Regions from separate parts of the Streptomyces sp. S063 genome, predicted to be linked through region 1. Evidence: predicted binding sites of a transcription regulator. Region 1 holds the regulator's gene; the other holds the start of a gene.
What was found. Region 1 encodes HspR, which represses chaperone genes until heat shock. Its sites were predicted from a motif close to TTGAGNNNNNNNNNCTCAA; they were not measured.
Positions count from the first base shown of each region.

Region 2: a site for HspR is predicted at 10,775-10,793, ahead of lon (endopeptidase La). Genes of this name have one in related genera too.

Region 1 is NZ_CP021707.1:4,043,246-4,059,166, forward strand. It holds gene CCZ36_RS18610 ((Fe-S)-binding protein) at 1-201, opposite strand, end outside; gene CCZ36_RS18615 (sugar transferase) at 306-1,055, opposite strand; gene dnaK (molecular chaperone DnaK) at 1,397-3,250, shown strand; gene grpE (nucleotide exchange factor GrpE) at 3,247-3,900, shown strand; gene dnaJ (molecular chaperone DnaJ) at 3,997-5,184, shown strand; gene CCZ36_RS18635 (heat shock protein transcriptional repressor HspR) at 5,186-5,638, shown strand; gene CCZ36_RS18640 (hypothetical protein) at 5,738-6,277, opposite strand; gene CCZ36_RS18650 (helix-turn-helix transcriptional regulator) at 6,508-7,473, opposite strand; gene CCZ36_RS18660 (hypothetical protein) at 7,890-8,210, shown strand; gene CCZ36_RS18665 (pyridoxamine 5'-phosphate oxidase family protein) at 8,351-8,752, opposite strand; gene clpB (ATP-dependent chaperone ClpB) at 8,897-11,488, shown strand; gene CCZ36_RS18675 (YbjN domain-containing protein) at 11,648-12,193, shown strand; gene CCZ36_RS18680 (pyridoxal phosphate-dependent aminotransferase) at 12,262-13,428, opposite strand; gene CCZ36_RS18685 (hypothetical protein) at 13,568-13,867, shown strand; gene CCZ36_RS18690 (DUF2617 family protein) at 14,190-14,711, shown strand; gene CCZ36_RS18695 (polyamine aminopropyltransferase) at 14,779-15,921, shown strand, end outside.
Region 2 is NZ_CP021707.1:5,298,410-5,314,330, reverse strand. It holds gene CCZ36_RS24695 (styrene monooxygenase/indole monooxygenase family protein) at 1-865, opposite strand, end outside; gene CCZ36_RS24690 (GTP-binding protein) at 904-1,578, opposite strand; gene CCZ36_RS24685 (DUF742 domain-containing protein) at 1,559-1,975, opposite strand; gene CCZ36_RS24680 (roadblock/LC7 domain-containing protein) at 1,972-2,451, opposite strand; gene CCZ36_RS24675 (sensor histidine kinase) at 2,448-5,555, opposite strand; gene CCZ36_RS24670 (protein phosphatase 2C domain-containing protein) at 5,922-6,716, shown strand; gene CCZ36_RS24665 (MarR family winged helix-turn-helix transcriptional regulator) at 6,736-7,218, opposite strand; gene CCZ36_RS24660 (polysaccharide deacetylase family protein) at 7,460-8,212, shown strand; gene lon (endopeptidase La) at 8,329-10,752, opposite strand; gene CCZ36_RS24650 (spermidine synthase) at 11,022-11,750, shown strand; gene CCZ36_RS24645 (response regulator transcription factor) at 11,986-12,723, shown strand; gene CCZ36_RS24640 (HAMP domain-containing sensor histidine kinase) at 12,720-13,796, shown strand; gene CCZ36_RS24635 (multifunctional oxoglutarate decarboxylase/oxoglutarate dehydrogenase thiamine pyrophosphate-binding subunit/dihydrolipoyllysine-residue succinyltransferase subunit) at 14,079-15,921, shown strand, end outside.

The DNA.
Region 1 (15,921 bases):
TCCCCAGCGGTTCATGCGGGTATGGCCGACGAACTCCTTGATCAAGGTGATCGTCCGCTGCTTGGGGTCGTCGGTGCGGCTGCCTGCCGGTACCGCCTGTCCGAGGCGGACGAAGCGGTAGATCTGCGCGACGGCTCGGGCGACGAGCGCAACGCCGACGACCGTCAGCACCAGCGACACGATGATCGCGGCGAGTTGCATGAGTGGGGCTCCTCGGGCCTGCGAGAGCGGGATCCGGTTGGTTGCGTGATACTGCCCGCTACTACTAAGCAGTAACTTAATTAGTCTGTGCTGACACTATCCACTTAGTCCACCCTCCTGCAGGCGGGCGGGCGGTGATCTGCGTCGCTCAGGTGTGCCTTGGTTCGGCGGGCCTTCCGGAGCCGGCCCCGCAGAGGGCTGCGGGCGGCTTCGGCGAGGATCGCCAGGTCGAGCACCACTCCATGGTGCTCTGCGTAGTGCTGGTCCAGCAGGGCGGGGTCGTCCCACGGCATGCCGGAGCGGGCGCGCACCTGTGCCAGACCCGTCAGGCCGGGCCGCAGTTCCTGCCGCCACCGCCGGGCGCCGGGTCCGGTCACCCGGGGGTCGCCGGGGGCCAGCGGGGCGGGGCCGACCAGGGCGAGATCGCCGCGTACGACGTGCGGCAGCCGGGAGAACAGGTCGAGGCGGAGCCTGCGGGTGCGCAGGGTGCGCAGCTCGAAGACCCGTCCGCCCAGCCCCGCCCGGGGCCGGCTGGTCCAGGCGCCGCCCGGGGTGCGCCGCGCGGTCAGGACGAGCGCGGCCACGGCGACCGCCGGGTAGGTCAGGGCGAGCAGCGTGGCCCCGAGCGCCACGTCCAGGGCGCGTTCGGCCGTCGTACGGGGGAGGGCGCGGTCCGCGAGCCGCCGCATCCGGTCGGTTGCGCCCGCCAGGCGTGCGGCGGGGCGGGAGGGGAAGTGGCCCCGCGCGGTGCCGGACTCGGTCGCGTACGCGGGTGAGTGCGGCCGCCCGGCAGGTGCCGTCCGCCGGCTCTCCTGTCTCGCCTGTCGTACGTGCCGCTTCCTCGTGTTCTGCATCGCGCCCGCCCGGGGTTCGAGGTTCGATGGGGTTCGGGTGGGTGGCGACCCACCCGGAAAGACGATCCACACGGAAACCTGCCGGTCGGTGACGGTTGTGGCCGTCTCGCGGCAATTTGTGACAGAACGATCCCATGGTGGGACGGTGGGTCGGGTGGTGCGCGAGGGGTGTGGCGTGCGCCGGTGCGGTGGCGTGGCGGACGGGTCGGCGTGGATAAGTTCTACGTAAGCTCCGTGTAGCACTTAAGTTGAGTGGGTCCGACTCAGGTCTGTTGACTCATGGGCGGGCGTCATGCATTCTTGAGTCAGATCCACTCAAGTAATCCGTTGGAGGAATTGAAATGGCACGTGCGGTCGGCATCGACCTGGGCACGACTAACTCCGTCGTCAGCGTTCTCGAAGGCGGCGAGCCCACCGTCATCACCAACGCCGAAGGCGCCAGGACCACGCCGTCCGTCGTCGCCTTCGCGAAGAACGGCGAGGTGCTCGTCGGCGAGGTCGCCAAGCGCCAGGCGGTCACGAACGTCGACAGGACCATCCGCTCCGTCAAGCGCCACATGGGCACGGACTGGAAGATCGACCTCGACGGCAAGAGCTTCAACCCGCAGCAGATGAGCGCCTTCATCCTGCAGAAGCTGAAGCGCGACGCCGAGTCCTACCTGGGCGAGAAGGTCACGGACGCGGTCATCACCGTTCCGGCGTACTTCAACGACTCCGAGCGTCAGGCGACGAAGGAGGCCGGCGAGATCGCGGGCCTGAACGTCCTGCGCATCGTCAACGAGCCGACCGCCGCCGCCCTGGCGTACGGCCTGGACAAGGACGACCAGACGATCCTCGTCTTCGACCTCGGTGGCGGCACCTTCGACGTGTCCCTCCTGGAGATCGGCGACGGCGTCGTCGAGGTGAAGGCCACCAACGGTGACAACCACCTCGGTGGTGACGACTGGGACCAGCGTGTCGTGGACTACCTGGTGAAGCAGTTCGCCAACGGGCACGGCGTGGACCTGTCCAAGGACAAGATGGCTCTCCAGCGTCTCCGCGAGGCCGCGGAGAAGGCGAAGATCGAGCTCTCGTCCTCGACCGAGACCACGATCAACCTGCCCTACATCACGGCGTCCGCCGAGGGCCCGCTGCACCTGGACGAGAAGCTCACGCGCTCGCAGTTCCAGCAGCTGACCGCAGACCTCCTGGACCGCTGCAAGACCCCGTTCCACAACGTCATCAAGGACGCGGGCATCCAGCTCTCCGAGATCGACCACGTCGTTCTCGTCGGTGGCTCCACCCGTATGCCCGCCGTCGCCGAGCTCGTCAAGGAGCTGACCGGCGGCCAGGAGGCCAACAAGGGTGTGAACCCGGACGAGGTCGTCGCCATCGGCGCCTCGCTCCAGGCCGGTGTCCTCAAGGGCGAGGTCAAGGACGTCCTGCTCCTCGACGTCACCCCGCTGTCCCTCGGCATCGAGACCAAGGGAGGGATCATGACCAAGCTCATCGAGCGCAACACCACGATCCCGACCAAGCGTTCCGAGATCTTCACGACGGCCGAGGACAACCAGCCGTCCGTGCAGATCCAGGTCTACCAGGGTGAGCGCGAGATCGCGGCGTACAACAAGAAGCTCGGGATGTTCGAGCTGACCGGTCTGCCGCCGGCCCCGCGCGGTGTCCCGCAGATCGAGGTCGCCTTCGACATCGACGCCAACGGCATCATGCACGTCGCCGCCAAGGACCTCGGCACCGGCAAGGAGCAGAAGATGACCGTCACCGGCGGCTCCTCGCTGCCGAAGGACGAGGTCAACCGGATGCGCGAAGAGGCCGAGAAGTACGCGGAGGAGGACCACGCCCGCCGCGAGGCCGCCGAGTCGCGCAACCAGGGCGAGCAGCTCGTCTACCAGACGGAGAAGTTCCTCAAGGACAACGAGGACAAGGTCCCCGCCGACGTCAAGACGGAGGTGGAGACCGCGGTCGAGGAGCTGAAGGAGAAGCTCAAGGGCGAGGACACCGCCGAGATCCGCACGGCCACCGAGAAGGTCGCCGCCGTCTCCCAGAAGCTGGGCCAGGCGATGTACGCCAACGCCCAGGCCGAGGGTGCGGCCCCGGGCGCCGAGGCCCCGGGCGACGCCCAGGGCAAGGCCGATGACGATGTCGTCGACGCCGAGATCGTGGACGACGAGAAGGACACCAAGGGCGGTGCGGCGTGACCGAGGAGACTCCGGGCTTCGAGGAGAAGCCCGACGTCCCCTCCGGCGCCACCCCTGATGACGCCGAGCCGAAGGCTGCCGCGCCCTCCGAGGAGGAGGCGGCGGCCCCGGCCGGGGACACCGATGAGAGCGTCGGTCTGACGGCGCAGCTGGACCAGGTCCGTACGGCGCTGAACGAGCGCACCGCGGATCTCCAGCGGCTCCAGGCCGAGTACCAGAACTACCGCCGCCGCGTCGAGCGGGACCGGGTCACGGTCAAGGAGATCGCCGTCGCGAACCTCCTGTCCGAGCTCCTGCCCGTGCTCGACGACGTCGGCCGCGCGCGGGAACACGGCGAGCTGGTCGGCGGCTTCAAGTCGGTGGCCGAATCGATGGAGACCGTCGTCGCGAAGCTGGGCCTCCAGCAGTTCGGCAAGGAGGGCGAGCCCTTCGACCCGACGATCCACGAGGCCCTGATGCACAGCTACGCGCCGGACGTCACCGAGACGACCTGCGTGGCGATCCTTCAGCCGGGGTATCGCATCGGCGAGCGCACCATCCGCCCCGCGCGGGTGGCCGTCGCCGAGCCGCAGCCGGGCGCCACGCCCGCCGCGGCGAAGGAAGAGAAGAAGGCAGACGACGAGGAGAGCGGTGGCACCGAGGAGGTCTGACGGGAAGACGTCTGATCACCGCGGTGCACACCGACCGGCCCGGCGGCCGGCCCACGGGCCGGCCGCTCGGCCGATCGTCCGGAAGGAGGGACGTCGATGAGCACGAAGGACTTCGTCGAGAAGGACTACTACAAGGTCCTCGGCGTCCCCAAGGACGCCACCGACGCCGAGGTCAAGAAGGCGTACCGGAAGCTCGCCCGCGAGTTCCACCCGGACGCCAACAAGAACGACGCCAAGGCGGAGGAGCGCTTCAAGGAGATCTCCGAGGCGAACGACGTCCTCGGTGACCCCAAGAAGCGCAAGGAGTACGACGAGGCGCGCGCCCTCTTCGGCAACGGCGGCTTCCGGCCCGGCCCCGGTGGTGCGGGCGGCAACTTCAACTTCGACCTGGGCGACCTCTTCGGCGGCGGCGCCCCGGGTGGCGGACAGGGCGGCGCGGGCGGCGGCTTCGGCGGGGGCGGTCTCGGCGACGTCTTCGGCGGGCTGTTCAACCGCGGCGGAACGGGCACCCGAGTCCAGCCCAAGCGCGGCCAGGACATCGAGTCCGAGGTGACGCTCAGCTTCACCGAGGCGGTCGACGGGGCCACGGTCCCGCTGCGGATGTCCAGCCAGGCGCCCTGCAAGGCGTGTTCCGGCACCGGCGACAAGAACGGCACCCCCCGGGTCTGCCCGACCTGTGTCGGCACCGGGCAGGTCTCGCGCGGCAGCGGCGGCGGCTTCTCGCTCACCGATCCCTGTGTGGACTGCAAGGGCCGGGGCCTCATCGCCCAGGACCCCTGCGACGTCTGCAAGGGCAGCGGCCGGGCGAAGTCGGCGCGCACCATGCAGGTGCGGATTCCGGCGGGCGTCTCCGACGGCCAGCGGATCCGGCTGCGCGGCAAGGGCGGCGCGGGCGAACGCGGCGGTCCGGCCGGCGACCTGTACGTCGTCGTCCACGTCGACGCCCACCCGGTCTTCGGCCGCAAGGGCGACAACCTCACGGTCACCGTGCCCGTCACCTACCCGGAGGCGACGCTCGGCGGCGACATCAAGGTCCCCACGCTCGGCGGACCGCCGGTCACGCTGAAGCTTCCCGCCGGTACCCCCAACGGGCGTACGATGCGCGCCCGGGGCAAGGGCGCGGTGCGCAAGGACGGCACCCGCGGCGATCTGCTGGTCACCGTGGAGGTCGCGGTCCCCAGGGACCTGGGCCAGGAGGCCAGGGACGCCCTGGAGGCCTACCGGAAGGCGACCGCGGACGAGGACCCGCGGGCGGAACTGTTCCAGGCCGCGAAGGGAGCTTGAGATGGACGGCCGTCGACGCAATCCGTACCAGCTGACCGATGAGACCCCGGTGTACGTGATCTCGATCGCGGCCCAGCTCTCGGGGCTCCACCCGCAGACACTGCGCCAGTACGACCGGCTCGGCCTGGTCTCCCCGGACCGCACGGCCGGGCGCGGCCGGCGCTACTCGGCCCGCGACATCGAGCTGCTGCGCACCGTGCAGCAGCTGTCGCAGGACGAGGGCATCAACCTCGCGGGCATCAAGCGGATCATCGAGTTGGAGAACCAGGTGGCCGCGCTCCAGCAGCGCGTCGCCGAGCTCTCGGCGGCGGTGGACGGTGCGGCGGTCGCCATGCAGCAGCGCGAGGCCCAGGTGCACGCCTCGTACCGGCGGGACCTGGTGCCGTACCAGGACGTGCAGCAGACGGGCGCGCTGGTGGTGTGGCGGCCGAAGCCGAAGCGGCCTACGGAGTAGAAGCCTTTCGCACGAAGGGGCCGGGAGAGCGGCGGTTGAACGCCCTCCGGCCCCTTCGGCGTGTCCGGGGGAGTGTTTCGCGTGCCCGGGGGCGTGGGCCTACGGCAGGAACTCGCTGACCGCTTCGATCGCCATCATCCACATGGGCTGTCCGCCGGTGCCGAAGGCCGCGGCCAGGGCGTAGCCGATCGCCGCGTCGGCCGGCTCGACGACGGCCCCGTCCCGCCACTCCGCGATCACCCGCCGGTCGCCGCCGACCGAGGAGAAGTCCCCGATGCGCTTGCCGTTCCGGGTCAGCCGGCTGCTCGGGATCGAGTCGGGCACGAGCCGGTAGGCGGTGCCCGCGCAGCGGACGTCGACCCGGTAGGTGCGGCGGCGGAGCTTCCCCTTCCCGGGCTTGATCGCGGCGTCCCGGCCGTCCACGGTGAGCGTGAGCCGGCGGGGGTCGCGGGTGCCGATGAGGATGTGGTCGTCCACCTCGGTGCCGGGGGCGCGGGTGAGGACGACGCGGGGTATCCCCTCGCCGCTCACGACGAGCGTCTCGCGCTGCTCGCCGACGAGTTCGACGCGTATGTCCCCGTGGCGGTCGTCCTCGACGGTGGCGGGCAGGGGGGCGGGTGCGGGGGTGGTGTCGGTCATCCGGGCTTCGTGGTCCTTCGCTCGCGCGGGGTGTTCGTCAGGTCGGTCAGGGCTGACGTACGGAATTCTCGCAGGTGGCGGGGGAGTTCGGTGTTTCGGAGAAGCCCGAGCGGACGAGGAGGGCGCCGAGGCGGGTGCGACTGGTGGCACAGGGGGCTGTGCGGGTGTCGGGGGAGCGGGGAACTTCCCCCGGCTCACCTGGGCGCGGCCGTGCTCTCCCCCGTGTGCGGTCACGCCCCGGCGCCGGGGGGCACCGCATGGTCGGGGTCGGATTCCAGGATTCCTGATCGTGCGATCAGGTAGCCGAGTTGGGCACGGCTGTTGCTCCCCAGCGCGACGCTGAGCTTGGCGATGTGCGAACGGCAGGTCCGTACGTTCATGCCGAGGCGTCGGGCGATCGCCTCGTCGACGTGGCCTTCGACGAGGAGCTTCGCGATGGAATGCCGTACGCCGGAAATCCCGTCCGACTTGGAGTCGTACGGAATCTGTTCCTGAAGGGGCACCGCACGGTGCCAGAGCTGCTCGAAGACTTTGGCGAGGTACTCCACGATGCCGGGGTGCCGCAGTTCCAGGGCTACGGTTCGATCGTCCGTGGCCGGGATGAAGGCGACGGTGTTGTCGAAGATCATGAGTCGCTCTATGAGTTCTTCGAGCGTTCGGATCTCGACCTTGCTCTCCGCCATCTGAGCGGCATAGCTGAGAGTTCCGTGGCTGTGCCGAACGGTGTGCTGATACAGAGTGCGCATGCCGACGCCGCGTGCCGTGAGCATCTTGCCGCGCTCCATGGCGATGGTCAGCGCGTTCTCGCTGCGCCCGCCGCCGGGTTGAATCGTCAGGACCTCCGAGCGGCACTCGGCCAGGGCGAGCTCTATCGACGCGTTGATGCGGCCGATGCCTTCGAGAACCGTGATGGCGTGCGTCGTCGGCGGCACCTGCGCACTGATGGCCATGAAGGGTTCGAATGCTTCGGCGAGCTCGACCGAGAGGCGTCTGCGCTCCTGTATCTCTCGCTCGATCGGGTGAAGCCGCTGCGTCAGCGCTGCCGAAGGTGGCACCGGTCGGAGCCAGGTGGGATCGTCGGGATCGGGGTGCAGCAGGGCGAACTCCAGCAGGCAGGGAGCGTCCTCCGTCTCGACACGAGCTATCTTGCCCACGCTCAGCGCACTGGCGTAGAGCCGCGCCCCCTCGTCGCACATGGCGCTTACCGCGTGGGGATGTGTCGCTTTAGTTCTTTCTGTGGTCAATTCTCCACCCCCAGGAACATGAATCAGCAGGAACATGATGCATCGGTTCTGTGGCATTGACGTGCCTGGATGGGCCATCGTCTTGTTTGCGGGGGAGAGGAAACCTTGGAAGTAAGGACGAAGCCCATCATGAGTTACAAAACGCTTCGCTCGGTGCTTGCTGTTGCCCTCTCCGTCGGGGTGACGACCGGGGCGCTGAGTGTTCTTGACCTCGTTGAGGGCGGCGTGACCAACGGTGCGGCCGGTGCGCATGCGCTGGCGGCTCCGCCTCCAGACCTGGCTTGGGATCTGATGCCTGCGAAGGCGACGGGAACGGAAGCGGCGCTCGGTGCGCCGTCGGGCGCCGCTTCGTCGGATGGAGCCCGCGCATGAGCACCCCGCCGGACGACCGCACCTTCCGGCGCGAGATGGCAACCGCCTATCGCTCAGGGTGGCATTTCATCGATCTGCTCACGGCCCTCCCCCGCCGTGGCGACTCGTTGATGGTCACCCTGTTCGGAGAGCCGATTGTCGTGGTGATGGAAGAGGACGAGGACGTCCGCGCCTATCGCTGTCTCCGTCGGCCCCGCGGTGCGCCGCAGCCGGTTCGCTGTGCCGTCAGGTACGGCATGATCTTCGTCAATCTCGACCAGCGCGACCACGAGCTGTTCGACGCAGAACCCCTTTCCGCCACCCCCCGCAGTGCCTGAGCGATTCCCCCGTCGTCACCTGTCGCTCCAGGCGCTTCCCCCACACAGCGGCGCCACCGTGACCTGAACACGGTGGCGCCGTTGTGCTGTCCCGGGCCCGGGCCCGGGCCCGGGAACGCGGCCGGCCGCGACGAACGGTCTCAGGCCCTGCCGAGCGCCCGGTCGAGGGTGATCTCGATGACGACCCGCGTCGGGTTGATCCGCGGCGGACGGCCGTAGCGCTCCTCGTGGCGGGCCTCCGCGTCCCTGACGGCCTCCGGTTCGGTGCGGATGACCGCGCGGCCCTCCAGGGTCGCCCAGCGGGCCCGGTCGATCTGGCAGACGGCCACGCGTGCCCCGTCCGGGCCGGCCGCGCGGATGTGGGCCACCTTGCGGCTGCCCCCGTCGGTGATCACGCGTGCCACCCCCGCCTCCGGGTCGTACGTCACGCACACCGGGACCACGTGCGGCGTGCCGTCCGGGCGGGGGGTCGTCAGTGTGGACAGGTGGCTCTCGCGCCAGAACGCGACGTATTCGGGGGAGGGATTGCGTACGTCTGCCATGGGGGCAGCGTACGAGAGCCCTCGCCGGGCGCCCGCGGCGCGTGCGATCATCGCCTTGAGTGGAATAGACTCAACTTTGTGCACGTTGATTACGTCAATGCGGGCTGTACCCCTGACCCCAGCTGCGAGGAGGAGTAACCACACGTGGACGCCGAGCTGACCAACAAGAGCCGCGACGCGATCAACGCGGCCACCAACCGGGCCGTGAAGGACGGGCACCCCGACCTGACCCCGGGGCACCTGCTGCTCGCGCTGCTGGAGGGGCAGGACAACGAGAACATCGTCGATCTGCTCGCCGCCGTCGAGGCCGACCTGGCGCTGGTACGCGGCGAGACCGAGCGGCTGCTCGGCGGGCTGCCCAGCGTCACCGGATCCACCGTCGCCCCGCCGCAGCCCAACCGCGAGCTGCTCGCCGTCATCCAGGACGCGGCCCAGCGGGCCGAGGAGCTGGGCGACGACTACATCTCCACCGAGCATCTGCTCATCGGCGTCGCCGCGAAGGGCGGCCGGGCCGGTGAGATCCTCGACGGACAAGGGGCCGGCGCCAAGAAGCTGCTGGCCGCGTTCGAGACGAGCAGGGGAGGGCGCCGGGTGACCACACCCGACCCGGAGGGCCAGTACAAGGCCCTGGAGAAGTTCGGCACCGACTTCACGGCCGCCGCGCGCGAGGGCAAGCTGGATCCGGTCATCGGCCGCGACCAGGAGATCCGCCGCGTCGTGCAGGTGCTGTCGCGCCGGACGAAGAACAACCCCGTGCTCATCGGTGAGCCCGGCGTCGGCAAGACCGCCGTCGTCGAGGGGCTCGCCCAGCGCATCGTCAAGGGCGATGTGCCGGAGAGCCTCAAGGACAAGCGGCTCGTGTCGCTGGACCTCGGGGCGATGGTCGCGGGCGCGAAGTACCGCGGCGAGTTCGAGGAGCGGCTGAAGACCGTCCTCTCCGAGATCAAGGAGAGCGACGGCCGGATCATCACGTTCATCGACGAGCTGCACACCGTCGTCGGCGCCGGCGCGGGCGGCGACTCCGCCATGGACGCGGGCAACATGCTCAAGCCGATGCTGGCCCGCGGCGAGCTGCGCATGGTCGGCGCGACCACGCTCGACGAATACCGCGAGCGCATCGAGAAGGACCCCGCCCTGGAGCGCCGCTTCCAGCAGGTCCTGGTCGCCGAGCCGTCCGTCGAGGACACCATCGCGATCCTGCGCGGTCTCAAGGGCCGGTACGAGGCCCACCACAAGGTCCAGATCGCCGACTCGGCACTGGTGGCCGCCGCCACCCTCTCCGACCGCTACATCACCTCCCGCTTCCTCCCCGACAAGGCCATCGACCTGGTCGACGAGGCCGCGTCCCGGCTCCGGATGGAGATCGACTCCTCGCCGCTGGAGATCGACGAACTCCAGCGCTCCGTCGACCGGTTGAGGATGGAGGAGCTGGCGCTGAAGAACGAGAGCGACGCCGCCTCCAAGGAGCGCCTGGCGAAGCTGCGCCGCGATCTCGCCGACAAGGAGGAGGAGCTGCGCGGCCTCAACGCCCGCTGGGAGAAGGAGAAGCAGGGCCTCAACCGGGTCGGTGAGCTCAAGGAGCGCCTCGACGAGCTGCGCGGTCAGGCCGAACGCGCCCAGCGCGACGGCGACTTCGACGCCGCCTCCAAGCTGCTCTACGGGGAGATCCCGGGGCTGGAGCGGGAGTTGGAGGAGGCCGCCGAGGCCGAGCAGGAGGCGTCCAAGGACAAGGACACCATGGTCAAGGAGGAGGTCGGGCCGGACGACATCGCGGACGTCGTCGGCGCCTGGACCGGTATCCCGGCCGGGCGGCTGCTGGAGGGCGAGACCCAGAAGCTGCTGCGCATGGAGTCCGAGCTGGGCAAGCGGCTGATCGGGCAGACCGAGGCCGTGCAGGCCGTCTCCGACGCCGTACGCCGGACCAGGGCAGGCATCGCCGATCCCGACCGGCCCACCGGGTCGTTCCTCTTCCTGGGCCCGACCGGTGTCGGCAAGACCGAGCTGGCCAAGGCGCTGGCGGACTTCCTGTTCGACGACGAACGGGCCATGATCCGCATCGACATGAGCGAGTACGGCGAGAAGCACAGCGTCGCCCGCCTCGTCGGCGCCCCGCCCGGTTACGTCGGGTACGAGGAGGGCGGCCAGCTCACCGAGGCCGTCCGCCGCCGCCCGTACAGCGTCGTGCTCCTGGACGAGGTCGAGAAGGCCCACCCCGAGGTCTTCGACATCCTGCTCCAGGTCCTCGACGACGGCCGGCTCACCGACGGCCAGGGCCGCACGGTCGACTTCCGCAACACCATCCTGATCCTCACCTCCAACCTCGGCTCCCAGTTCCTGATGGACCCCCTGGTCAAGCCCGAGGTGAAGAAGCAGCAGGTGCTGGACGTGGTGCGGGCCTCCTTCAAGCCGGAGTTCATCAACCGCCTCGACGACCTCGTGGTCTTCTCCGCCCTCTCCGGCGACGAGCTGGCCCACATCGCCGGGCTCCAGGTCGACCGGCTGGCGAAGCGCCTCGCGGACCGGCGGCTCACCCTGGACGTCACCCCCGAGGCGCTGGCCTGGCTCGCCCAGGAGGGCAACGACCCGGCCTACGGGGCGCGCCCGCTGCGCCGGCTCATCCAGACCGCGATCGGCGACCGGCTCGCCAAGGAGATCCTGTCCGGCGAGGTCCGCGACGGGGACACCGTACGGGTGGACCGGGCCGAGGACGGGCTGATCGTCGGCCCCGCCTCGTAACCGAAGGTCACGGACCGTCGCAGTCTGTAGGTGAACACCCGGCGAGCCCCGTCCCCACACGCTGTCTGTCAGCTTGTGGCGGATCGGGGCCGCCGGGGCTTGCCATGCCCCGCCCGCCATGGGAGAGGATGGCCGCACTCGTCACGAAGGGAAATAACGGTGAGCATCGATCCGTCCTCGATTCCTAATTTCGGGGGCCAGCCCGAACCGCAGGCGGCAGGACCGGAGGGCCCCGTCGTCCCGGACCAGGACCTCGTCAAGCAGCTCCTCGACCAGATGGAGCTGAAGTACGTCGTCGACGACGAGGGTGACCTCGCGGCGCCGTGGGAAGAGTTCCGGACGTACTTCATGTTCCGCGGTGAGGCGGAGCAGCAGGTCTTCTCGGTCCGTACGTTCTACGACCGCCCGCACGACCTCGACCAGCGTCCCGTCCTGCTGGACGCCATCGACGACTGGAACCGCCGCACCCTGTGGCCCAAGGTCTACACCCACGCCCACGAGGGCGAGGAGGGCGAGACGGGTTCCGTCCGGCTGATCGGTGAGGCGCAGATGCTCATCGGCACCGGCGTCAGCCTGGAGCACTTCGTCTCCTCGACGGTGAGCTGGGTGCGCGCCTCGATCGAGTTCGACAAGTGGCTCACCGAGCGCCTCGGCATCCAGCCCGCCGAGGGCAAGGCGGACGGCGAGGAGCCCGCGGGCGCCTGAACCAGGGTTCGTCACGGCAACGGCCCGGGCAGCGGTCATCGCGACCGCCGCCCGGGCCGTTCGCGTGCTCAACCCAGCCGGGCCAGCCGCTCCGCCGCCTCCTGGAGCACGTCCTCCCGCTTGCAGAACGTGAAGCGGACCTGGCTGCGACCCCTCTCCGGGTCGTCGTAGAAGACCGAGTTCGGCACGGCCGCCACCCCGCAGCGTTCCGGCAGCGCGCGGCAGAAGGCGTAGGCGTCCTCGTCGCCGAACGGGGAGATGTCGGTGGTGATGAAGTACGTCCCCTCCGGCTCGTACACCCGGAAGCCCGCCGCGCGCAGGCCCGTCGCCAGCAGGTCCCGCTTGCGGCGCATGTCCTCGCGGAAGCCGGTGAAGAAGGCGTCGGGCAGGGCGAGCGCCTCGGCGATCGCGTACTGGAACGGGCCCCCGCTGACGAAGGTCAGATACTGCTTCGCCGCGCGCACCGCCGCCACCAGGGGCGCGTCGCCGGTGATCCAGCCGATCTTCCAGCCGGTGTACGAGAACGTCTTCCCCGACGAGGAGATGGACACCGTGCGCTCGCGCATCCCGGGCAGCGCGGCGATGGGGTGGTGCGCCCCCGTGAAGACCAGGTGCTCGTAGACCTCGTCGGTGACCACCAGGAGATCGTGCTCCACCGCGAGGGCCGCGATCCCGGACAGTTCGTCGGGGGTGAGGACCGTGCCGGTCGGGTTGTGCGGGGTGTTCAGCAGCAGGAGGCGGGTGCGCGGGGTGATCAGGGTGCGCAGTTCGTCGAGGTCCGGGCGGAAGTCCGGGGCGCGCAGGGGGAGCGGTACGCGCGTGGCGCCCGCCATGGCGATGCAGGCGGCGTACGAGTCGTAGTACGGCTCGAACGCGATGACCTCGTCGCCCGGTTCGAGGAGGGCGAGCAGGGAGGCGGCGATCGCCTCGGTGGCCCCGGTCGTGACCAGTACCTCTGTCTCCGGGGACCAGGTCAGGCCGTAGAAGCGCTCCTGATGGGTGGCGACGGCGTCGCGGAGTTCCGGGACCCCGGGGCCGGGCGGGTACTGGTTGCCGTGGCCCGCGCGCAGTGCCCGGACCGCCGCCTCCCGGATCTCCTCGGGGCCGTCGGTGTCGGGGAAGCCCTGGCCGAGGTTGATGGAGTCGGTCCGCGCGGCCAGCGCGGACATCTCGGCGAAGATCGTCGTGCCGAACGTGGCGAGGCGGCGGTTGAGCAGCGGTCGTCCCTGTGTCATGGGCGCCATCCTGGGCCGAAGCTCTGGAGTTGCTCAAGTCCGCTTTGGCGCGCGCGGGCTCTGGGAATCCCCCTTTCACACAACAACGGGGAAGCGACGGGGGACCTCGCTTCGGGGGAGAGAAAGGCGGGTGGGGGCCATGGTCGTCTTCATCGCGACAGTGATCGCCGCGGTCGTCGTCGGCGGGTTGGTGCTCGTTCTGCGGGCCACCGGTGGCGGGAGCGGCTCGTCGTCGCGGTCCGGACGTCGGCGTTCCGCGAGCAGGACCTCCGCCGGTGGCGCCGGTGCCGGCTGGTGGGCGGGCGGAACCGACTACGGCGCGTCCTGCGGAAGCGGTAACTCCGGCGGTTCCGGCGGGCACTCGGGCGGCCACTCCTGCGGCGGCGGTTCGTCGTGCGGGGGCGGCGGGGGCGGCTCGTCGTGCGGGGGCGGCAGCTGACCGGCTGCCCCTGTGCACGGTCACCGACAGTGACCCGGTGGCGGGCGTTCGGAGGGTGAACTCCCTCCGGACGCCTTTTTGTTGAGCGACGCGGTCGTGTTCGGTTGAACAGGTGAACCGTGGGGCCCCCGAGGGGATGGAAACCACGGCAAGTTGGGCGAAAACGCTGTGAGTGCAGCGTACTTCGTGATTCCCTCGTCGAAGAGAACATTCAGCCCTCGGACCCCAGTTGGACCAGATCGGGCGCCCCTCACCTCCCACACGCAGTCATGCGAGGGCGTTCCGCTGTCCCGGTGTCCATGTGTGTTTGCGGAGCCCACCCATGCTCACCACCCTCCAGACGGCCTATTCCGATACCCGCGCCGCCGACCTGGCCTGGATGCTGGGGCGGGAGCCGCTGCCCGCCCTGGCCGTCCTCGACCTCCGGCTCGACGGCGCCGAACTCCAGTTGAGGCTGCTCGGCGCCTCCCACCAGGTGCTCCTCCAGGAGGAGCACGGGGTCTGTTCCGAGACCGTGGCCTGCCTGCCCGGCAGCAGCACCCCCCTGCCCCTCGGCGTCTCGAAGCGACTCGGGGACCGGGAGTACGAATTCGCCGCCCGTGTCGAGACCCTGACCCAGGGCCAGTTCGCCGGGCGCGCCCAGGAACTGCTCGCCCTGGTGAGCGACCACCCGCACGGTCTCGTGGGCACCTTCCCCGGCAGCCCGTACGCCTTCACCGCGATGCTCGCCCAGCGCGCCGAGGGCCAGGTGCGGTGGCGCACCTGGCACGCGTACCCGCAGGAGGGGCAGTTGGTGGTGACGCGGACCCGGGTGGGTGCGCGGATTCCCGCCGCCGCGGCCTGAGTGGCAGGGGCACTTACACCCGTGTGGGTGACAAGGTGCGACGGTGTCGTGACGTAGCGTTCGCGACATGATCGACCAGCAGGTTCCGCTGCGAGGGGGCGCGGCGCGGCTTACCGTACGGCCGAGGACCGGCCGGTTCCTCGTGCTCGCCGCGGTCTTCGTCTGCGCCGCCTGCGGTCTCGTCTACGAGCTCGAACTGGTCGCGCTCGCCTCGTATCTCGTCGGCGATTCGGTCACCCAGGCGTCCGTCGTGCTCTCCGTGATGGTGTTCGCGATGGGCATCGGATCGCTTCTCGCGAAACGTTTGCGCTGCCGTGCCGCCGTCGGTTTCGGGATCATCGAGGCGGCCCTCGCCCTGATCGGCGGCTCCTCGGCGCTGGTCCTGTACGCCTCGTTCGCCTGGCTCGGCGATTCGCAGTACGCCCTGGTCGGGTTCTCGCTGGCGATCGGGGTGCTGATCGGCGCGGAGATCCCGCTGCTGATGACGCTGATCCAGCGCGTCGACCGGCAGGACGCGGGCGGGGCCGTCGCCGATCTCTTCGCCGCCGACTACGTGGGCGCGCTGGTCGGCGGGCTCGCGTTCCCCTTCCTCCTGCTGCCGATGCTGGGGCAGTTGACCGGCGCGCTGTTCACCGGCGCGGTCAACGCGGCGGCGGGCGGGGCGCTCGTGCTGTGGGTCTTCCGGCGCGACCTCAGCCCCCGCTCCCGCTGGCTCCTCGTCCTGGTCAACGTCTCGGTGATCGCGGTGCTGGCCACCGCCACGGCGCTGGTCGACGACTTCGAGCGGGCGGCGCGGCGGGCGGTGTACGGGGACCAGGTGCGGGTCGCCGTGCAGACCGGGGTGCAGGAGGTGGTGGTGACCGGCACCGACCGGGACTCCCTCGGCCTCTATCTGGACGGCCGGCTGCGGGTCAGCGCCCGCGACGAGTACCGCTACCACGAGGCGCTGGTGCACCCCGCGATGAACGGACCCCGCGCCCGTGTGCTCATCCTGGGCGGCGGCGACGGGCTGGCCGCCCGCGAGGTGCTGCGCTACGGGGACGTCCGGGCGGTCACCGTCGTCGAGCTGGACCCCGCCGTCACCCGACTGGCCCGTACCGACCCCGCCCTCTCCGAGCTGAACGGCCACGCCTTCCACGACCCCCGCCTCACCGTGGTCGGGGCGGACGCGTTCCCCTGGCTCCGGGCCGACCACGGCCGGTACGACGTG
Region 2 (15,921 bases), 1.3 Mb from region 1:
GGCCGCCGCCGGGCAGCCGTCCGATCGGCTTGCGGACCGTGGGGGCGTAGCGGCCGGCGAGGGTGCCGTTGGCGTCGGTCAGCTCGACCTTGGTGGCGCGGGCGTACTCCCACGGAGTGAACTTCTCCATCAGCTCCAGCGTCTTCGCCAGGTGCTCGGAGGGGTCCTTGATGCCCTGGAAGGCGTCGAGCGGTCCGCCCGGGATGCCCTCCCAGAAGAGGATGTCGGCGCGGCCGGAGGTGGTGAGCGTCGGCATGACGAACAGTTCGCCGACTCCCGGCACCAGGTTGCAGCGGACCGCGTCGAACTCCGGGTGCTCCGGGCGCGGGCCCATGCCGTGGACGTAGGCGACGGCCAGTGCGCGCTGCGGGGCGTCGAACGGGGAACGGGCCGCGTCGCGGCCGAACATGGAGACCAGCTCGCCCTTGCCCGCCGAGACCATCACGAGGTCGTAGGTGCGGGAGAAGTAGTCCAGGTCGGAGACGGCCGCCCCGTGGATGACGAGCTGCCCGCCGCGCTGGGCGAAGGTCTCCATCCAGCCGGCCATCTTCACGCGCTGGTCGACGGACTGGGCGTACCCGTCCAGCTTGCCGACCCAGTCGATGGCGCGGGAGGAGTCCGGGGCGGCGACGGAGACGCCGAGTCCCTCGATCTTCGGGGCCTGGGACTCCCAGAAGTTCAGCTGGTAGTCCCGCTCGTGCTGGAGCGCGGTGTGGAACATGCACTGCGTCGACATGACCCGGCCGGAGCGGATCTCGTCGGCGGTGCGGTTGGACATCAGGGTGACTTCGTAGCCTCTGGACTGCAGCCCCAGGGCCAGCTGGAGCCCGGACTGACCGGCTCCGACTATGAGTATCTTCCGCATCGCGGCTCTCCGTGCTCCGTCGTTTCTGATTCGAGGCGTCAGGCGGGGGTGACGTCGAGAGCATGACCCACGAGGGCCAGCAGTGACTCGACGACGGTGATCCTGTTACGCGCGTCCATGATCACTATCGGCACCTGCGGCGGTACGGTCAGGGCCTCCCTGACGTCCTCCGCCGCGTAACCGGGCGTCCCCTCGAAGTGGTTGACCGCCACGATGTAGGGAAGATTGCAGCTCTCGAAGTAGTCGAGCGCCGGGAAGCAGTCCTCCAGTCGCCGGGTGTCGGCGAGGACGACCGCGCCGATCGCCCCGCGCACCAGGTCGTCCCACATGAACCAGAAGCGCTGCTGGCCGGGGGTGCCGAAGACGTACAGGACGAGGTCGTCCTCCAGCGTGAGCCGGCCGAAGTCCATCGCCACGGTGGTGGTGGTCTTTTCGGGCGTCGCGGAGAGGTCGTCGGTCTCCTCGCTGGCCTGGGTCATCAGCGCTTCGGTCTGGAGCGGTGTGATCTCGGAGACCGAGCCGACGAACGTCGTCTTGCCGACGCCGAATCCGCCCGCCACCACGATCTTGGTGGCGGTGGGGGCACGGGTGTGGTCGAGCTGCCAGGCCTGGAGGGACTCCTCGGCCTGGTCCTGGGGTCGCGACGGCCGGTCCTCCCGGGAGCCCGGCTGACGCGGGGCGAAGAGCGGCGCCTCAGAGACGGCGAAGTCCATTGAGCACCCTTTCGAGCAGTGCGCGGTCGGGCTGGCCGGTGCCGTGACCGGTTCCGTACACGCGGATCTTTCCTTGGTCGGCCAGGTCGCTGAGCAGCACCCGGACGACTCCGAGCGGCATCTTGAGCAGGGCCGAGATCTCCGCGACCGTACGCATGCGGCGGCAGATTTCGACGATGGCCTGGAGCTCCGGCATGACCCGCGAGGCGAGGTTGCCGTTGGTGAGTTCGCGGCGCTCCTCGGGTGCTTCGAGGGCGGCGACGAACGTCTCGACCAGCAGGACGTGCCCGAACCGGGTGCGGCCGCCGGTGAGGGAGTACGGGCGGACCCGGGCGGGTCGCTTGTCGGCCCCGCGCACGGGGAGCCGGGGGGCGGGTTCCGCTGCGGCGGTGGTCACAGGGCGCTCTCCATCGATTTGCGCAGCTCGCTGCGGAGTTCGGGGGTGAGGACGTGTCCGGCCCGGCCGACGAAGAGGGCCATGTGGTACGCGACGACGCTCATGTCGCAGTCCGGGGTGGCGTGGACGCCGAGGAGGGAGCCGTCGCTGATCGACATGACGAAGACGCTGCCCTCGTCCATGGCGACCATCGTCTGTTTCACGCCGCCGCCGTCCATCAGCTTCGCGGCTCCGACGGTCAGCGAACCGATGCCGGAGACGATCGTGGCCAGGTCGGCGCTGGATCCCTTGGGGCCGTCCGACGGCCCGGCGGCCTTCGCCTCGTGATGGCCGGGGTCGGAGGAGAGCAGCATCAGCCCGTCGGACGAGACGACGGTGACCGAGTGGACCCCTGGCACCTCCTCCACGAGATTGCTCAGCAACCAGTGAAGGTTCCGGGCCTCGGTACTCAGCCCGAATGTGCTGGGCGCAGTCAACTGCGTGCCTCCTCGACTGTGTCCCCCGTCTCTTCGTTCCCTGTGTCCTGTGCGGCGCTCGTGACGTGTGCGGTCGTGCTCTCGTGCCCCGTACGTCCCACGGATACGCCCCCGGGCCCGGCGACGGCGATGCTGCCGGTCTCGGCGATCTCCGCCTCGACGTCGCGCCGGCCCTCCTTGGCGGCCTGGTGGAAGCTGCCGAGCCGGCGGCGCAGGGCGTCCCGGTCGAGGCTGCCGGTGCGGCCGGGGGCGGGGGTCGAGTCGGGCCGGACCACCTTGGGGGTGCGCTTGGGCAGACCCTTGTCGGTGACTCGGCCGCCCTCGGGGCGGCGCGGGCCGGGAACGGTCTCGGCGGGAGCGTCGGGCACCCCGGCTTCTCCGGGCGCTCCGGACGCCTCGGCGTGGGGCGCGGGGCGGAACGCGGGCCCGTCCGGGTCCTGGTCGCCGGGTCCGGTCTCGGCCGGGCGTTCGTGGCGGTCGGGGCCGATGGCGTACGGGTCGGCGGTCGCGGGGGCCGCCGGGTCGGCCTGCTCGGCCGGGGCCACCGGCACGGGGGGCGGCTTCGGCAGCCGGACCTGGAGCGTGATCTCGGAGTCGGTCTCGACGTCGCTCTCGACGTCGGTTTCCGCATTCGATTCCGCATCCGTCTCGGCTGCGGACTCGGCTTCCGTGACCGGCTGCTGGACGTCCTGCGCCTCTTCCCGCGGCGGTACGTCAGTGGCTTCCGGGCTCTCGTCGGCGCTCTCGGAGGCGGCGGCGTTCTCGCGGATCGTCCGCTCGGCGGCGGCGATCATCGGGTCGGCGTCGGCCGGGCCGGGCTCGGCGTCGGCGGGCGCCGCGGGGGTGTTCTCCGCGTCGCCGGCCGGCTCGGACGGCGCGGCCGGCTGCGGCGAACGGCTGGGCAGGGCGTTGGAGTTGGCTTCCGCCACCGAGCCCGGGAGGTTGAGCGTGGGCCCGTCACCGGGCAGTTGCACGGCGGGCGGGGTGGCGGCGGGCAGCGTCTTGGGCAGCAGGGCCTGCGGCAGGACGACGACGGCCGTCACTCCACTCCCCTTCTGCTCGCGCAACTGGACCCGCACCCCGTGCCGGGCGGCCAGCAGCGACGTCACCTGGAGACCGAGTCCGGCGCCGTCGGCATTCTGCTCACCGACCTCGAACGAGGCCGGGTCCGCCAGCCTGGCATTCAGCTCGTCCATCCGGACCGTCGACATGCCGATGCCCTCGTCCGACACGGAGAGCATCACCTCGCCGCTCTCCAGCAGCCAGCCGGACAGCTCGACATGGGAGTCCGGCGGGGAGAAGGAGGTGGCGTTCTCCAGGAGTTCCGCCAGCAGATGGCTGAGGTCGTCGGCGGCGAACCCGGCGATCTGGGCGTGCGGCGGCAGGGACTGGATGGTGACCCGCTCGTACCGCTCGATCTCGCTGACGGCGGCGCGCGCCACGTCCACCAGCGGGATCGGCCCGGCGTGGCCGTGGCCGTGCTCGGCGCCCGCGAGGACGAGCATGTTCTCGCTGTGGCGGCGCATGACCGTGGCCATGTGGTCGAGCTTGAAGAGGGTGGCCAGGCGCTCCGGGTCCTGCTCGCGCTCCTCCAGGCCCTCGATGACGCCGAGCTGCCTCTCGACGAGGCCGAGGGTGCGCAGCGAGAGGTTGACGAAGGTGTGGTGGACCGTGTTCTTCAGCTGTCCCAGCTGGGTGGCCAGCTCGGCGGTCCGCTCCTGGAGTTCGGTCCGCTGCTCGGCCAGGGATTCCCGGCTCTTGATCAGGCCGGACCGCTCGGCCGTGAGGCTCTCGACGCGTCCGCCGAGGTCCTGGTGGAGCTCGGCGAGCCGGCCGTGGAGGGCGTTCATCGACCGGACGACCTGGGCGAACTCGTCGTTGCGGCCGGTGTAGCGGACCGGTTCGGCGCTCGAAGGGTCCTCGGCCAGGCGCGCGGCGCCGATGCGCAGGACGGCGAGCGGCTGGGTGAGGGTGCGGGCGACGGCGGTGGAGACGCCGACGGCGAGCAGGAAGCAGCCGCCGAGCAGGGCGATGGCCAGTTCGAGGGCGGTGACGTCGTCGTCGCGCAGCCCCTCCAGGTGCTGGACCTGGCCGGTGGTCAGGGCGGACTCGACGCTGCGCATCCGGTCGACGCGGGCGGAGAGCGCGGCCTCCAGCTTCTGCGGGCTGACCCCGCGCTCCGCCTCCGACAGCTCGGGACGGTCGGTGAGGCGGGTGAGGTACTTCTCCGCGTCGTTGACCTCGGGGCCGGTGACGGTGGCGGAGAGCTTGTCGCGGGCCTCCGGGTCCGCCGCCTGGTCGAAGTCGGCGAGCGCGGCCAGCTCCCGTACCCGGGCCTGCTGGGCGGCGGCGCTCAGCGCGTCGCGGTCGCGGTCGGCGCGGGTGGCGCCCTCGTCCTGGGTCTGCACGGGCAGCCCGGTGAAGGGGTCTGTCTGCGGGGCCGTCGGCTCGGGGCTCGGCACGGCGAGCGCGGCGAGGAGGAGCCCACGGGTGGCGGAGGCCTGTTCGGAGGCGCCGCCGAGGGTCAGCGGGGCCCGGGTGGCGTCGGCGGCGCGCGGCGGGGTCTTCTCCGCCAGTTCGGCGGCGATGCCGTGCAGCTTGGCGATGAGGTCGGAGTACGCCCGGTGCGCCTCCAGGGCGGAGCCCTTGCCGGTCAGCGCCGTACGGCGCAGGGAGGGGACCGTCGAGAGGTCCCGGCGCAGGGCGGCGGAGGCCGCCTCGTGGATCTCGTCGATCTGCTGGTCGACTCGGGTGGTGCGGGCGGTGCGGTTCTTCGCGCCCGCGCCGCCGTCGCCCTCCTCGGCCCGGCCGGCGGCGATGTACGCGGTGACGGCGTCACGCTCGTCGGCGAGGGAGTGCCCGAGGGTGACTGCCTGCTGGTTCAGCTCGGCGAGGGTGACCAGCCGCTGCGACTCGGTGAGGTCGGCGGAGGCGCCGAGCACGGCGGGGGTGCCCGCCGCCACGACGATGACGCCGACGACCGCGACCCCGGCGACCAGTCGGCTGCGCACCCGCACGGTCCGCTTGTCCGCACCGGGTGCCGGAGGCGTCGCCCCGGAACCGTCGCGCGTCGTGCCCTTGCTCCGCGGCCGCTTCTTCTGCACCGGTGCTCGCAATCTTGACTCGTCCACCCTTGAAGCAGAGGTGACGCACGGTCACATGGAAGGGCGCCCCGCTCCTGGTACGGCTTCCGACCATTCCAGCGCTTATGAGAGAGGGGGGCGCGCATCAACCGCTCCGCCACTCGAAGGAGTGAACATCACTCCGGAGTTGGCGAACAAGTCTCCCCCATCGCGCTCCTGACCATGCGTGGACCGCGGGGTGGAACTTCCGCTCCGCCTTTGGCAAGATGCCCGCCCGCACGCTCCCCGGAGCTCTCCCTTCCGGCGGGTGCGCCCGCGTTGACCTGCTGGTACAGGCCATCTTCGGCCACGTGCGGGGATGGTGAAGGGCTCGTGCAGACTGGCGGTATGCGCATCGAACTCGCCACCGCCCCCGGCAGTCCCGAACGCCCCAACGAGGACTGGGTCTCCGGGACTCTTCCCGCATCCGGCCAGGGTGGCGTGCTGGTGCTGCTCGACGGCGTCACCCCGCCGCGCGGGGATGACGGTTGTGTGCACACGGTCCCGTGGTTCACCGCGCGGCTGGGCGGCGCGCTGGTGGAACTGTCCCATTCCCGCCCTGATGTGCCCCTGGCCGAGATCCTGGCCGCGGCCATCTCCCGTACGGCGGAAGCCCATCGGGCCACTTGTGACCTTTCTCACGTGCGTACGCCTCAGGCGACGGTGGCCCTGGCGCGGTGGGACGAACGCGCGATCGAGTACCTGGTGCTGTCCGACTCGGTCCTGTTGCTGGAGTCCTCCGACGGCGCGGTCCGCGCGGTCCTGGACGACCGGCTGACGCGGTTGCCGCCGGGATCGCTCGCCTCGAACGAGATCGCCGACGCCACGGTGCGCAACAAGGAGGGCGGCTTCTTCACGGCCGCCGCCGATCCCGCCGTGGCCTCGCGCGCGGTGACCGGCAGCGTCTCGGCGACGGACGTCCGGGCGCTGGCCGCGCTCACGGACGGCGCGGCACGCTGGACGGAGATGTTCGGCGAGGGCGACTGGGCGGACACGCTGGGGCTGCTGCGGAAGGCGGGGCCCCAGGATCTGATCGACCGGGTGCGGGAGCTGGAGGAGGCCGACGCGGCGGCCGGGCGCGTACGGCTGGGGCGCGGCAAGACGCACGACGACGCGACCGCGCTCCTGGTCGAGCTGGTCTGACCGGCGGTCCGGGGCCGGGTCAGCTCTCCGCGCGGGCGTTCAGCTGGTGCAGGAGCCGGGCCAGCTCGGCGACTTCCGCCCGGTCCCAGTCGGCCAGTTTGCTCACATAGCGGCCACGGCGGGCGTCCCGGACGCTGCGGAAGCGGGCCAGACCGTCCTCGGTGAGGTGGACGAGCCAGGCGCGCCCGTCGGCCGGATCGGGTTCGCGGGCCACCAGGCCGAGGTTCTCCAAGGAGTGCAACTGGCGGCTCATGGTGGCCTTGCCGACACCGAAGTAGGCGGCCAGTTCAGTGGCCCGCTGCCGGCCCGCCGCCTCCAGACGGACGAGCAGACCGTAGGCGGCGGGCTCCAGTTCGGGGTGGACCTCCCGGGCCATCTCGCCCGAGCTGGCGCGCGCCCGGCGCAGGAACACGGCCAGCTCACGCTCCAGCGCCAGGAATGCGCGGTCCACGCCGCTCACGCCGGACGCGCCCGGCTCCGGCTCGCTGTCGTCTCCGCGCACGTCAGTACCCCTCGTACGGTTCCCTGCCGATGAAAGCTTCCGCCGCGACCGGTCATCGCCGCAGCTCGGCCAGTATTTCGCAGGAGCGGGCCGACCGCGGCGACCCGGACCCGATCCGGGGTCCGCGGCCACCCCGGCCCCGCTATGCACTCGATGTATACACACTCTGTATACTCATCGCCGTACCGCACGTCTGTGCGGATTTTCCCGCGCAGAGGAGTGGTGTGTCGTGCCCGGAAAGATGCCGTTGCCCGGCATGAGGTTGGCCGCGGTGCTGGTGACGGCGCTCACACTGACGTTGAGCGGCTGCTCGATGGAGACGACCGCGCCCGGTTCGGCACGCGGGGAGGCGGCTGCCGACGCCAAGGGCGAGTTCGGTCCGGTCGACTGCCGCAAGGCCAAGTGCATAGCCCTGACCTTCGACGCGGGCCCGGGCGAGGACACGCCGGAGCTGCTGGACATCCTCAAGGAGAAGAAGGTGCACGCCACCTTCTTCCTGCTGGGCAAGCACCACGTCGTCAAGCACCCCGACGTGGTGCAGCGCATCGAGGACGAGGGCCACGAGGTCGCCAACCACACGTGGACGCACAAGGTCCTGACCGACCAGAAGCCGGACGAGATACGGGCCGAACTGGAGAAGACCCAGCTGGCCATCGAGAAGATCACCGGCAAGAAGCCCCGGCTGATGCGTCCGCCGCAGGGCCGCACCGACGACACGGTCTCGGAGATCAGCAAGGATCTCGGGCTCTCCCAGGTGCTGTGGAGCGCCACGGCCAAGGACTACTCGACGAACGACTCCGCGCTGATCAAGAAGCGGATCCTGGACCAGGCGAGCAAGGACGGCGTCATCCTGCTGCACGACATCTACAAGGGCACCGTGCCCGCCGTGCCCGGGATCGTCGACGCGCTCCAGAAGGACGGCTACACCTTCGTGACCGTCCCGGAGCTGATGGCCCCCGCCGAGCCGCAGCCGGGCACGATCTACCGCCCCTGAGCCGCGGGCCCCGGGAGACCAGGCCCGTGGGCCACGGCCCGGACACGCGGAACGGCCCGCCGTCCGCCGTAGCGGAGAGCGGGCCGTCCGGGCCATCGGGCCGTCGTACGGCGCGGTCAGGCAGCCGCCGCCGGGATCCTCTCCTCCGCCCGGGCCGTGGCCGGCGCGAGGGCGATCTCCAGCACCTGGCGGACGTCGGTGACCGGGTGGACGTCCAGCTTCTCCAGCACCTCGGCCGGGACGTCGTCCAGGTCGGCCTCGTTGCGCTGGGGGATCACCACGGTCGTGATGCCCGCCCGGTGCGCGGCCAGCAGCTTCTGCTTGACTCCGCCGATCGGCAGGACCCGCCCGGTCAGCGACACCTCACCGGTCATCGCCACATCCGTACGGACGAGGCGTCCGGAGAGCAGCGAGGCCAGCGCGGTCGTCAGCGTGATGCCGGCGCTGGGGCCGTCCTTGGGGACCGCGCCCGCCGGGAAGTGGACGTGCACGCCCCGGTCCTTGAGGTCCGCGACCGGCAGCTCCAGCTCGGCGCCGTGCGACCGCAGGAAGCTCAGCGCGATCTGCGCCGACTCCTTCATGACGTCCCCGAGCTGACCGGTCAGGGTCAGTCCGGACGCCCCGGTCTCCGGGTCGGCGAGGGACGCCTCGACGAAGAGGACGTCGCCGCCCGCCCCGGTCACCGCGAGCCCGGTGGCCACACCCGGCACCGCGGTGCGGCGCTCGGCCGGGTCCTGGGCGGACTCGGGCACGTGGTGCGGGCGCCCGATCAGGCCGCGCAGATCCGCTTCGGTCACCGTGAACGGCAGCTCGCGGTCGCCCAGTTCGTGCTGGGCCGCGACCTTGCGCAGCAGCCGGGCGACCGCCCGCTCCAGATTCCGTACGCCCGCCTCGCGGGTGTACTCGCCGGCCAGCTTGCGCAGCGCCGACTCCTCCAGGGCCACCTCGTCCTTCTCCAGACCGGCCCGCTCCAGCTGGCGCGGGACCAGGTGGTCCCGGGCGATGACGACCTTCTCGTCCTCGGTGTAACCGTCGAGGCGAACCAGCTCCATGCGGTCGAGCAGGGCCTCCGGGATGGCTTCGAGGACGTTGGCGGTGGCCAGGAAGACCACGTCGCTGAGGTCGAGCTCGACCTCCAGGTAGTGGTCGCGGAAGGTGTGGTTCTGCGCCGGGTCGAGGACTTCGAGGAGGGCGGCGGCCGGGTCGCCCCGGAAGTCGGAGCCGACCTTGTCGATCTCGTCGAGCAGGACGACCGGGTTCATCGAGCCGGCCTCCTTGATGGCCCGCACGATCCGGCCGGGGAGCGCGCCGACGTACGTACGCCGGTGGCCCCGGATCTCCGCCTCGTCCCGGACCCCGCCGAGCGCGACGCGGACGAACTTGCGGCCCATGGCGTGCGCGACGGACTCGCCGAGCGAGGTCTTGCCGACGCCGGGCGGCCCGACGAGGGCGAGGACCGCACCGCCACGACGGCCGCCGACGACACCGAGGCCGCGGTCGGCGCGCCTCTTGCGCACCGCCAGGTACTCCGTGATGCGTTCCTTCACGTCGGCGAGGCCGGCGTGCTCGGCGTCCAGGACCTCCTGGGCGCCGCGGATGTCGTAGGCGTCCTCGGTGCGCTCGGTCCAGGGCAGTTCGAGGACGGTGTCCAGCCAGGTGCGGATCCAGGAGCCCTCGGGCGACTGGTCGCTGGACCGCTCCAGCTTCTCGACCTCCTTGAGCGCGGCCTCGCGGACGTGCTCGGGCAGTTCGGCGGCCTCGACGCGGGCCCGGTAGTCGTCGGACTCGCCCTCCGGGTCGCCGTTGAGCTCGGCGAGCTCCTTGCGCACGGCGTCCAGCTGGCGGCGCAGCAGGAATTCGCGCTGCTGCTTGTCGACGCCGTCCTGGACGTCCTTGGCGATGGACTCGGCGACGTCCTGTTCGGCGAGGTGCTCGCTCAGCCACTGGATGGCGAGCTTCAGCCGGGCGACCGGGTCCGCGGTCTCCAGGAGCTGGACCTTCTGGGCGGTGGAGAGGAACGGTGAGTATCCGGAGTTGTCGGCGAGCGCGGAGACGTCGTCGATCTGCTGGATGCGGTCCACGACCTGCCAGGCGCCGCGCTTCTTCAGCCAGCTGGTGGCGAGCGCCTTGTACTCCTTGACCAGCTCGGCGACGGATCCGGGCAGCGGGTCGGGGGCGGCGGTCTCCAGCACGGTCCCCTCGACCCAGAGCGCCCGGCCGGGACCGCTGGTCCCGGCTCCGATGCGGACCCGGTCGCGGGCCCGGATGAGGGCGCCCGGGTCGCCGTCCGACAGGCGTCCGACCTGCTCGACGGTGCCGAGGACACCGGTCCCCGTGTACGTGCCGTCGATCCGCGGGACCAGCAGCACCTGGGGCTTGCCACCGCCGGGGCGGGCTGCGGCCTGCGCGGCCTCGACGGCGGCGCGCACCTCGGTGTCGGACAGGTCCAGCGGCACCACCATGCCGGGCAGGACGACCTCGTCGTCGAGCGGCAGCACGGGCAGGTCGATCGGTGTGAACGCCTGGGACTCGTTAGTCATGATCTCCCCTTCGGCAGGCAAGTTGAGCTATGTGGACTCAATGGTTGTGAGTCGCTGATTGTTCCCCGATCGATGTTCGCTCTGAGCGATCAGCCCGCCCCGCCGCCCGCCGCACCCCCGGCACCAGGGCACCCCTCCTCGTACGGGAGCGATCCGCAGCGGGCGGTTGTTCCCCTGCCCGATACGGGAAGGCGCTGGCCCTCGCCCCGCGCGGCGGGGAGGATGGACGGGCACCGACCGCCACGACCGGATACCGGAGAGCCGCCCCCATGTCCGCGACATCCACCTGGCCCGCCCCCGAACCGACGGAGGCGCCGCCCGTGCGCGCCGCCGGCGCCCCCGTCGTGCTCGACCGCCGTGACGGCCCCTTCGGCGAGGTCGTCCTGCGTGAGCGCGGGGAGCACTTCGAGATCATCGCCAACGGCTGCTTCCTGATGGACACCTCCGACGGGCGCTCCGAGCGGCTGCTGATCGACGCCGCGCTGGCCGCGCTGCCCGCCGGCCGGACCGGCCCGTCGGTGCTCATCGGCGGCCTGGGCGTCGGCTTCTCCCTGGTGCGGGCCGCCGAGGAGGAGCGCTGGGGGCGGATCACGGTCGTGGAGCGGGAGCAGGCGATCGTGGACTGGCACCGGGACGGGCCGCTGGACCGGATCTCCGGACCGGCGCTGGCCGACCCCAGGGCCGGGATCCTGCACACGGACCTGGTGACCCACCTCCGTACCACCACGGAGCGTTACGACGCGCTCTGCCTGGACATCGACAACGGTCCCGACTGGACGGTCACGGAGGGCAACGAAAGCCTCTACTCGCCCGCCGGTCTGGCGCACTGCCACGACCGGTTGACCCCGGGCGGCGTGCTCGCCGTCTGGTCCGCGCAGCCCTCGCCCGCCTTCGAACAGGCATTGCGGAATGCCGGGTTCAGCGGGGTTCGGACGGAAGAAGTGGCCGTTGCCCGAGGTGTGCCCGACGTGGTCCATCTCGCACTCCGGGCCGGCTGAACCCCCCTCCCGGTATGCGTGGCCCGGCGGTGGCACGGGTCAACCGGCACAAGGCAGACGATCCGGCGGCCCCGCCCGGCCCGAACTCGTCGCCCCGGGGCAACACCCTGCGTAGCCGGGAGCCCTCTGCTGCCTTTACGCTGCTGACCGGCACACGGGATCACCCACGAAAACCACGAGCGAAGACCGTGCCTCCGGGGGAATGGCTCCCGCGAGAACGGGCAGGGGCGGGGCGATGGAACAGACACACACCACCCACAACGGCGTCGCGGCCACCCCGGGGGCTCAGCGCCGGGTGCTGGTGGTCGAGGACGACGCCACGATCGTCGACGCCATTTCCGCCCGGCTGCGGGCGGAGGGCTTCCTGGTGCAGACCGCGCTGGACGGCCCCGCGGCCGTGGACGCGGCCGAGGCCTGGCAGCCCGATCTGATGGTGCTCGACATCATGCTCCCGGGCTTCGACGGCCTGGAGGTCTGCCGCCGGGTGCAGGCGGCGCGCCCGGTGCCGGTGCTGATGCTCACCGCACGCGACGACGAGACCGACATGCTGGTCGGGCTCGGGGTCGGCGCCGACGACTACATGACCAAGCCGTTCTCGATGCGGGAGCTGGCCGCCCGGGTGCACGTGCTGCTGCGCCGGGTGGAGCGGGCCGCGCTGGCCGCCGTCACCCCGCGCAGCGGGATACTGCGCCTGGGTGAGCTGGAGATCGACCACGCGCAGCGCCGGGTCCGGGTGCGCGCCGAGGACGTCCACCTCACGCCGACCGAGTTCGACCTGCTGGTCTGCCTCGCCAACACCCCGCGCGCGGTGCTCTCCCGGGAGCAGCTGCTGGCCGAGGTGTGGGACTGGGCGGACGCCTCGGGCACCCGCACGGTCGACAGCCACATCAAGGCGCTGCGCCGGAAGATCGGCGCGGAGCGGATCCGTACGGTGCACGGCGTGGGATACGCCCTGGAGACTCCGGCGCCATGACCCGGCCAGGGTCCGGACTGCGGCCCTTCTCCATCAAGGCCAAGCTCGGCACGCTCGTCGTGGTCTCGGTGTTCATCACCACGGGCCTGCTGATCGTCGCACTGCGGACCCGTACGGAGTTCCGCTTCATCACGGTGTTCTCGGTCATCGCCACGCTGCTGATCACCCAGTTCGTGGCGCACGGTCTGACCGCACCCCTGGACGAGATGAGAGCGGTGGCCCGGTCGATCTCGCACGGCGACTACACGCGCCGGGTGAGCGGCGCCGGGCGGCGGGACGAGCTGGGCGACCTGGCGCAGACGATCAACCGCATGGCGGACGATCTGGAGGCGGAGGACCGGCATCGAAAAGAGCTGGTCGCCAATGTCAGCCATGAGCTGCGCACGCCCATCGCGGCGCTGAGAGCCGTACTGGAGAACGTGGTGGACGGGGTGTCCGCCGCCGATCCGGAGACGATGCGCACGGCGTTGAGGCAGACGGAACGGCTCGGCCGGCTGGTCGAGACGCTGCTGGACCTGTCGCGCCTGGACAACGGGGTCGTCGCACTCAAGGCACGCCGTTTCGAGGTCTGGCCGTATCTGTCGGGCGTACTGAAGGAGGCCAATCTCGCCGCCTCGCAGCGACGCCTGTCGTCGGGTTCGGGCAATCACTCCCGTACGGACGTCCATCTGCATCTGGACGTCTCGCCGCCGGAGCTGACCGCGCACGCGGACGCCGAGCGGCTGCACCAAGTGGTCGCGAACCTCATCGACAACGCGGTCAAGCACAGCCCGCCGCACGGCCGGGTGACGGTGCTGGCGCGGCGCGGGGCCCACCCCGAGTCGCTGGAGCTGGAAGTCATGGACGAGGGGCCCGGCATCCCGGAGGCGGAGCGGCACCGGGTGTTCGAGCGTTTCAACCGGGGCCAGGCGCCCTCCCCGCACGGTCCGGGCAGCGACGGCGGTACGGGCCTGGGGCTCGCCATCGCCCGTTGGGCGGTCGATCTGCACGGCGGCCGGATCAGGGTGGCCGAATCCGTACGGGGCTGCCGGATCCAGGTCACCCTCCCGGGAATCCCCGAGCAGCACGGTTGACGGTCTCGTTGACATAGGGTCGAACCGGAAGGGCACGTTCATCCGTGTCCTGCCCGTAGGGGGCCTCAAGGGGATACGGTCGCAGGACCGTATCCACGGTCCTGCGTACCCGAAGTGCAGTGGAACCTCGCTTGTTTCCCGCCATTTCCTGCGCCGAAACCCGCCCTTCGATGTGATGTGCACGACGAAGCACCGGCCCGGCCTGCAAGGAACGGTTCGGGGGGCGTAGCCTTGATTTCCGCTGTCCATCACCTTGTGAAGCGGAAGAGGGCGGTTGCCGCCGTGTCGTCTCAGTCCCCCAGTAACTCAAGCGTCTCGACCGACCAAGCCAGCCCGGGCACCAACCCGGCCGCGGCTTTCGGCGCCAACGAATGGCTCGTCGACGAGATCTACCAGCAGTACCTCCAGGATCCCAGTTCGGTCGATCGCGCCTGGTGGGACTTCTTCGCCGACTACAAGCCGGGTACCGCCGGCACGGCGGACAAGCCCGCTCCCGGGGCCTCGGGGGCTCCGGTGACCGAGCCCGCGGCCTCTCCGGCTCCGGCGAAGGCCGCGCCCGCCGCCGCTCCGGCCGCCCCCGCGCAGCCGGCCCCGGCGAAGGCCGCCCCGGCGGCTCCGGCGAAGACCGCCCCGGCCCCGGCGAAGCCCGCGGCCGCGAAGCCCGCCGCCGCGCCCGCCAAGCCCGAGGCGAAGGCCGACGAGTCCACCGAGGCCCCGGCCGGACCGGAGTACGTGACGCTGCGCGGCCCCTCGGCCGCCGTCGCGAAGAACATGAACGCCTCGCTGGAGCTGCCGACGGCCACGTCCGTCCGCGCGGTCCCGGTGAAGCTGCTCTTCGACAACCGCATCGTCATCAACAACCACCTCAAGCGCGCCCGCGGCGGGAAGATCTCCTTCACGCACCTCATCGGGTACGCGATGGTGCAGGCCCTCAAGGCCATGCCGTCGATGAACTACTCCTTCGCGGAGAAGGACGGCAAGCCGACCCTGGTCAAGCCGGAGCACGTCAACCTGGGTCTGGCCATCGACCTGGTGAAGCCGAACGGGGACCGCCAGCTGGTCGTCGCGGCCATCAAGAAGGCCGAGACGCTCAACTTCTTCGAGTTCTGGCAGGCGTACGAGGACATCGTCCGGCGTGCCCGCATCGGCAAGCTCGGCATGGACGACTTCACCGGCGTCACCGCCTCGCTGACCAACCCCGGCGGCATCGGCACCGTCCACTCGGTGCCCCGCCTGATGCCCGGTCAGGGCCTCATCATGGGCGTCGGCGCGATGGACTACCCGGCGGAGTTCCAGGGCACCTCGCAGGACACCCTCAACAAGCTCGGCATCTCGAAGGTCATGACGCTCACGTCGACCTACGACCACCGGGTCATCCAGGGCGCCGCCTCCGGCGAGTTCCTGCGCGTCCTCTCCCAGCTGCTGCTCGGCGAGAACGAGTTCTACGACGAGATCTTCAAGGCGCTGCGCATCCCCTACGAGCCGGTCCGCTGGCTCAAGGACATCGACGCCTCGCACGACGACGACGTCACGAAGGCCGCGCGGGTCTTCGAGCTGATCCACTCCTACCGGGTCCGGGGCCACGTCATGGCCGACACCGACCCGCTGGAGTACCACCAGCGCAAGCACCCCGACCTGGACATCACCGAGCACGGCCTCACCCTGTGGGACCTGGAGCGGGAGTTCGCGGTCGGCGGGTTCGCCGGCAAGACGATGATGAAGCTCCGCGACATCCTCGGCGTGCTCCGTGAGTCGTACTGCCGCACCACCGGCATCGAGTTCATGCACATCCAGGACCCGAAGCAGCGCAAGTGGCTCCAGGACCGGGTGGAGCGCCCGCGCCCGAAGCCGGAGCGCGAGGAGCAGCTGCGCATCCTGCGCCGGCTGAACGCCGCGGAGGCGTTCGAGACGTTCCTGCAGACGAAGTACGTCGGCCAGAAGCGGTTCTCGCTGGAGGGCGGCGAGTCCGTCATCCCGCTGCTCGACGCCGTCCTCGACTCCGCCGCCGAGGCCCGCCTCGACGAGGTCGTCATCGGCATGGCCCACCGCGGCCGCCTGAACGTCCTGGCGAACATCGTCGGCAAGTCGTACGCGCAGATCTTCCGCGAGTTCGAGGGCAACCTCG